DNA from 3 places in the Streptomyces sp. CNH287 genome. Region 2 is predicted to be linked to each of the others. Evidence: predicted binding sites of a transcription regulator. Region 2 holds the regulator's gene; each other region holds the start of a gene.
What was found. Region 2 encodes HrcA, which represses chaperone genes, less so after heat shock. Its sites were predicted from a motif close to TTNGCACTCNGNNNNNCNGAGTGCNAA; they were not measured.
Positions count from the first base shown of each region.

Region 1: a site for HrcA is predicted at 1,502-1,528, ahead of groL (chaperonin GroEL). Genes of this name have one in related genera too.
Region 3: a site for HrcA is predicted at 1,152-1,178, ahead of groES (co-chaperone GroES). Genes of this name have one in related genera too.

Region 1 is NZ_KE384251.1:375,752-378,017, reverse strand. It holds gene groL (chaperonin GroEL) at 1-1,349, opposite strand, end outside; gene H299_RS0125410 (cold-shock protein) at 1,709-1,912, opposite strand.
Region 2 is NZ_AUKQ01000003.1:567,452-569,717, reverse strand. It holds gene dnaJ (molecular chaperone DnaJ) at 1-835, opposite strand, end outside; gene hrcA (heat-inducible transcriptional repressor HrcA) at 836-1,852, opposite strand; gene H299_RS31745 (MBL fold metallo-hydrolase) at 2,052-2,266, shown strand, end outside.
Region 3 is NZ_AUKQ01000015.1:88,939-91,204, forward strand. It holds gene H299_RS34580 (polysaccharide deacetylase family protein) at 58-1,131, shown strand; gene groES (co-chaperone GroES) at 1,338-1,691, shown strand; gene groL (chaperonin GroEL) at 1,796-2,266, shown strand, end outside.

The DNA.
Region 1 (2,266 bases), on a different contig from region 2:
TGCTTGAGCGGGGCCTCCAGCGAGAGCTTGACGGCCTGCGCGCCGGTGGCCTCGTCACCCTCCAGCTCCAGCTTGTCGAAGACGCTGGACGCCTGGATGAGCGCCACGCCGCCGCCGGCGACGATGCCCTCCTCGACGGCCGCCTTGGCGTTGCGCACCGCGTCCTCGATGCGGTGCTTGCGCTCCTTCAGCTCCACCTCGGTGGCGGCACCGGCCTTGATGACGGCCACGCCGCCGGCCAGCTTCGCGAGGCGCTCCTGGAGCTTCTCGCGGTCGTAGTCCGAGTCGGAGTTGTCGATCTCGGCACGGATCTGGCTGACCCGGCCCTGGACCTGGTCGGTGTCGCCCGAGCCGTCCACGATCGTGGTCTCGTCCTTGGTGATGACGACCTTGCGCGCGCGGCCGAGCAGCTCCAGACCGGCGTTCTCCAGCTTGAGGCCGACCTCCTCGGAGATGACCTGGCCACCGGTGAGGATGGCGATGTCGCCGAGCATGGCCTTGCGGCGGTCACCGAAGCCGGGAGCCTTGACGGCGACCGACTTGAAGGTGCCGCGGATCTTGTTGACGACGAGGGTGGAGAGCGCCTCGCCCTCGACGTCCTCGGCGATGATCAGCAGCGGCTTGCCGGACTGCATGACCTTCTCCAGCAGCGGAAGGAGGTCCTTCACGTTGCTGACCTTGGAGTTCACGATGAGGATGTAGGGGTCCTCCAGCTCCGCCTCCATCCGCTCCATGTCGGTGGCGAAGTAGGCGGAGATGTAGCCCTTGTCGAAGCGCATGCCCTCGGTCAGCTCAAGCTCGAGCCCGAAGGTCTGCGACTCCTCGACCGTGATGACGCCTTCCTTGCCGACCTTGTCCATCGCCTCGGCGATCAGCTCGCCGATCTGCGGGTCGCCGGCGGAGATGGAGGCGGTGGAGGCGATCTGCTCCTTGGTCTCCACATCCTTCGCCTGCTCGAGCAGGGCGGCGGAGACGGCCTCGACGGCCTTCTCGATGCCGCGCTTCAGCGCCATCGGGTTCGCGCCGGCCGCGACGTTGCGCAGCCCCTCGCGCACCAGGGCCTGGGCCAGGACGGTCGCGGTCGTCGTGCCGTCACCGGCTACGTCGTCCGTCTTCTTGGCGACCTCCTTGACCAGCTCGGCGCCGATCTTCTCGTAGGAGTCCTCCAGCTCGATCTCCTTGGCGATCGAGACACCGTCGTTGGTGATCGTGGGGGCGCCCCACTTCTTCTCCAGCACGACGTTCCGGCCCTTGGGGCCGAGCGTGACCTTGACTGCGTCGGCGAGCTGGTTCATCCCACGCTCGAGGCCGCGCCGCGCCTCCTCGTCGAAGGCGATGATCTTGGCCATGTGAAGTGGTCCTCCCGGACGTCGGGGACCCCTCAGCACAGAGTGTCAAGGGGCGGATTTCTCCGGACCGCGCTGGCGCCCGCGACGGACGGCCCGCACACCAGGTGGTTCCTTGCCCCACCCGGTCGGCGGACCTCACCGAACCGGTCCTTCTGTCACTCTCACTGTCAGAGTGCTAACGCCAATGATTAGCACTCGACCCCCTCGAGTGCAAGCGGTCCCCCCGGCGGACGGGCGGGCGCCGGGCGGGCGACGGGCGGGCGGCGGGGCGCGGGCAGGCCGGTTCCGGGCACGCGCGAGGGCCCGCACCCAGGTGGGTGCGGGCCCTCGAAGAGCTGTATGCAGTCCCGGTCGGCGCTTCAGCCGGTGACGCGGACCATGTCCGCCTGCGGCCCTTTCTGACCCTGCGAGATCTCGAACTCGACTCGCTGTCCTTCATCCAGGGTGCGGTAGCCGTCCATCTGGATCGCGCTGTAGTGGACGAAGACGTCCGCACCACCGTCGACCGCGATGAAGCCGTACCCCTTCTCCGCGTTGAACCACTTGACGGTGCCCTGAGCCATTCCAAACTCCCCTATTACTGGCCCTTGCGCGAGCCCGCACTTCGCGAACCCGGGTCAGACCTCACCCCCAGTAACTGGAGATGTGCGCCGGAACGCGTCGACCGCCGCTGAATGTATCTGCCTGAACGCCGTCTGCAACAGGTCAGTTGGACGAGAATTCCCGTCCGGACAGATCGCCAATTAGCCGGAATAACCCGGAAAAGCGGGGCAATTGGGATGGGACATAACGCAGTAACGCGACAATTGCGGCGCCATTTTGGGGCGCAACTTGTCGCGTTCTCGTTGCGTGTGACACGCATGGGGAGGGAGCGAGTCCACTCTACTCCCTTTCGGGGAACCGAAATGCCCCCTCCC
Region 2 (2,266 bases):
TGGTGCCGAGGGAGGCCGCCGTCATCGGGATGGTCACCGTGCAGTGCAGGTCGTCGCCGCGCCGCTGGAAGACCGGGTGCGCCGCCTCGTGGATCTCCACGTACAGATCGCCCGCCGGGCCGCCGCCGGGGCCGACCTCGCCCTCACCGGCGAGCTGGATGCGGGTGCCGTTGTCGACACCGGCCGGGATCTTGACCGTGAGGTTGCGGCGGGAGCGGACCCGGCCGTCCCCCGCGCACTCCGGGCACGGCGTGGGCACGACCGTGCCGAAGCCCTGGCACTGCGGGCACGGGCGCGAGGTCATGACCTGGCCCAGGAAGGACCGGGTGACCTGGGAGACCTCGCCGCGCCCGCGGCACATGTCGCACGTCTGCGCCGAGGTGCCCGGTGCGGCGCCCTCGCCGCTGCAACTGCCGCAGACGGTGGCGGTGTCGACCTGGATGTCCTTGGTGGTGCCGAAGGCGGCCTCGTCCAGCTCGATGTCGAGGCGGATCATGGCGTCCTGGCCCCGGCGGGTGCGCGAGCGCGGACCGCGCTGCGATGCCGTACCGAAGAACGCGTCCATGATGTCCGAGAAGTTCCCGAAGCCCGCGCCGAAGCCGCCTGCCCCGGCACCGGCCGCCGACGGGTCACCGCCGAGGTCGTAGACCTGCTTCTTCTGGGGATCGGACAGCACCTCGTAGGCGGTGTTGATCTCCTTGAAGCGGTCCTGCGTCTTCGGGTCCGGGTTGACGTCCGGGTGCAGCTCGCGAGCCAGCCGCCGGAACGCCTTCTTGATCTCGTCCTGCGAGGCGTCGCGCTGCACGCCGAGGACCGCGTAGTAGTCCGTCGCCACTTACGACTCCGCGAGAATCTGTCCGACGTAACGTGCCACTGCGCGTACCGCTCCCATCGTTCCGGGGTAGTCCATCCGGGTCGGTCCCACCACGCCGAGTTTGGCGACCGCCTCTTCGCCTGAACCGTAGCCGACCGAAACGACCGACGTGGAACTCAGGCCCTCATGAGCGTTCTCATGACCGATTCGCACCGTCATGCCGGAGTCGAAGGACTCCCCGAGCAGCTTCAGCAGGACGACCTGCTCCTCCAGCGCCTCCAGGACGGGGCGGATGGTGAGCGGGAAGTCGTGGCCGAAGCGGGTGAGATTGGCGGTGCCGCCGATCATCAGCCGCTCCTCGGTCTCCTCCACCAGGGTCTCCAGCAGCGTGGCGAGCACCGAGGAGATGGTGCCCCGGTCCTCCACGTCGAAGGACTCGGGGAGGTCCTGCACCAGCGGCGGCACCTCGGCGAAGCGCTGGCCCGCGACCCGGCTGTTCAGCCGGGCGCGCAGATCGGCGACGGTGGTCTCGCCGACCGGTGCCGGGCAGTCGACCAGGCGCTGCTCGACGCGGCCGGTGTCGGTGATCAGCACCAGCATCAGCCGGGCGGGCGCGAGCAGCAGCAGCTCGACGTGGCGCACGGTCGAACGGGTCAGCGAGGGGTACTGCACGACGGCGACCTGCCGGGTCAGCTGCGCCAGCAGCCGCACCGTACGCCCCACCACGTCGTCCAGGTCGACGGCGCCGTCCAGGAAGTTCTGGATGGCGCGGCGCTCCGGGTGGGACAGCGGCTTGACGCCCGCCAGCTTGTCCACGAAGAGGCGGTATCCCTTGTCCGTGGGGATGCGGCCCGCGCTCGTGTGCGGCTGGGCGATGAAGCCGTCATCCTCCAGCGCTGCCATGTCGTTGCGGACGGTGGCCGGGGAGACCTGGAGGTTGTGCCGCTGGGTCAGCGCCTTGGAGCCCACCGGCTCCTCGGTGCCCACGTAGTCCTGGACGATCGCGCGCAACACCTCGAGTCTGCGTTCGCTGAGCACCGCGCACCTCCCGTCCCGCCGTGGTTCCGGATCTTCCGCCCTGGCACTCCTGAGCCGCGAGTGCCAGCGACCCCTGGGCCAGTGTACGGCCGAGCGGCGCCGGCAGGGCAGGGGTGGCCCGTCCTCGCCGGTACCGACCGTATCGCGCGCTCGTCGGGCCGGGTGGGCGCGCGGGAGGTGCTCCCGATAGCGTCCCCGCATGGCAGGCGAATGGGAAGACGTCGCACGGCGGGAGGCGCGTGCGGCACACAGCGCGCAGGACCCGTGGGGATGGACGCAGATCGCCCCCGGCGTGGCCCGCCGCCGGCTCCCCGGGTGGGACGCGACGGCCGGCGCGGTCGCCGGACCCGAGGGCGTGCTCGTCATCGACACGGGCGCGACGCTGCGCCAGGGCGGCGAGATCCGCCAAGCGGT
Region 3 (2,266 bases), on a different contig from region 2:
CGGCACGCCGGGATGCCGTAGCCGGGTGCCGGATGCGGGGTGGCACGATCCGGCGTTATGCGCAAAGTACTACAAAAGGACAATAAGCCTTGGACGGCTTCGCGGCGGGCGCTGGCCGCCTCGGGTGTCGTGCTGGTGGCCACGGTCTGCGCGGCGGTCGACGTACGGCCCGCGTCCGACGTACGAGCCGCCGCGCGTGCGACGGGCGGGGCGGGTACGGCAGGCACGGCGGACGCGGCAGGTGCGGCGAACCCCGCCCGGCCCGGTCCGGCCGCACCGGCCGGCCGCCCGCCCGGGGGAGGCCCCGGGCCGAACCCGGGCGGCCCGCCCGCCGTCGCGCCCGCGGCCCCGGCCCCCGCCGCCGCCCCCGGCCTCGGCGTCACCGCGCAGCTCGCCGAGGCCCGCCACACCGCCGCCGCGCTCAGCACGCACGCCGCGCACATCCAGCAGCGCCTCGCCGCGTACCGCCGCTGGGGGCTCGGCCGGCCGCTCCCCGCGCCGCCCGCGCCGCCCGCGCTCAAGCCGCGGGTGCGGGACGCCGAGGTCGTCCGGCGGGTGCCGACCGAGGACAAGGTCATCTTCCTGACCGTCGACGACGGCGCCGAGAAGGACCCCGAGTTCCTCGAACTCGTCCGCGAACTCGACCTGCCGGTCACGTCCTTCCTCGCCGACGAGGAGGCGCGGCGCGGCACCGGCTACGACTACTTCCGCGCCCTGGCCGGCATCGGCGGCACCGCGCACAACCACACGCTCCACCACCCCTACCTGCCCGCCCTCTCCTACGCCGGGCAGCGTGCCGAGATCTGCGGCCAGCAGGCGCGGCTCAAGGCGGAGTTCGGCGGCCCGGAGCCCCGCCTCTTCCGTCCCCCGTACGGCGCGTACGACCGGAACACGCTGCGCGCCGCGCGCGACTGCGGGCTCGACGCGGTGGTGCTGTGGGGGATGGAGGCGTGGGCCGGACGGATCGACTTCCAGGAGCCCGGACGGCGGTTCTACCCCGGTGCGGTCATCCTCACTCACTACCGGGGCGAGGCGGAGTGGAACGGCTCGATGGCCGACATGACCCGCCGCCTGCTGCGCCTCGCCGCAGCTCAGGGGTACACGCTGGGCCGCCTTGAGGACTACCTGTGACCCGCGCTGCACCGGCGCGCCTGGCACTCTGGTTGACGGAGTGCTAACCGAGGCATAATGTCGGACCTGGCACTCCCTACCGTGGAGTGCCAACACACGGGCAAGCTTCCGGGTGCGTGTCAGAAGCGCTCCCGTAGGCGAGCACGTGTGCAGCGCAGGGCAGACCCGGCACCCGCGACGACGGTTCTGGCCAGCGCCACCCAGACATGAGTTACCCCGCTGAGATCTCCGAAGGGGGAGGTCGGATCGTGACGACCGCCACCAGCTCCAAGGTTGCCATCAAGCCGCTTGAGGACCGCATTGTGGTCCAGCCGCTCGACGCTGAGCAGACCACGGCCTCTGGCCTGGTCATTCCGGACACTGCGAAGGAGAAGCCCCAGGAGGGCACCGTCCTCGCCGTGGGTCCGGGCCGCTTCGAGGACGGCAACCGACTGCCGCTCGACGTCTCCGTCGGCGACATCGTGCTGTACAGCAAGTACGGCGGCACCGAGGTGAAGTACAACGGCGAGGAGTACCTCGTCCTCTCGGCGCGCGACGTTCTCGCGATCATCGAGAAGTAAGTCACCAAAGCCGTCCCTGAAGCCGAAGACTGCTTTGATCTGCGCCCTGGTACCCGCAAGCCGGGGCCGGGGCGCAGTTCGTTCGAGAGGACCCGAAAGCTCCCATGGCGAAGATCCTGAAGTTTGACGAGGACGCGCGTCGCGCCCTCGAGCGCGGCGTCAACCAGCTCGCCGACACCGTGAAGGTGACCATCGGCCCCAAGGGCCGCAACGTCGTCATCGACAAGAAGTTCGGCGCCCCGACCATCACCAACGACGGCGTCACCATCGCCCGTGAGGTCGAGATCGACGACCCGTACGAGAACCTCGGCGCCCAGCTCGTGAAGGAGGTGGCGACCAAGACCAACGACATCGCGGGTGACGGCACCACCACCGCCACCGTGCTGGCCCAGGCGCTCGTCCGCGAGGGTCTGCGCAACGTCGCCGCCGGCGCCTCCCCGGCCGCGCTGAAGAAGGGCATCGACGCCGCCGTCAAGGCCATCTCCGATGACCTGCTCGCCTCCGCCAGCCCGATCGACTCCAAGGAGGACATCGCGGCCGTGGCCGGCCTGTCCGCCCAGGACAGCCAGGTCGGC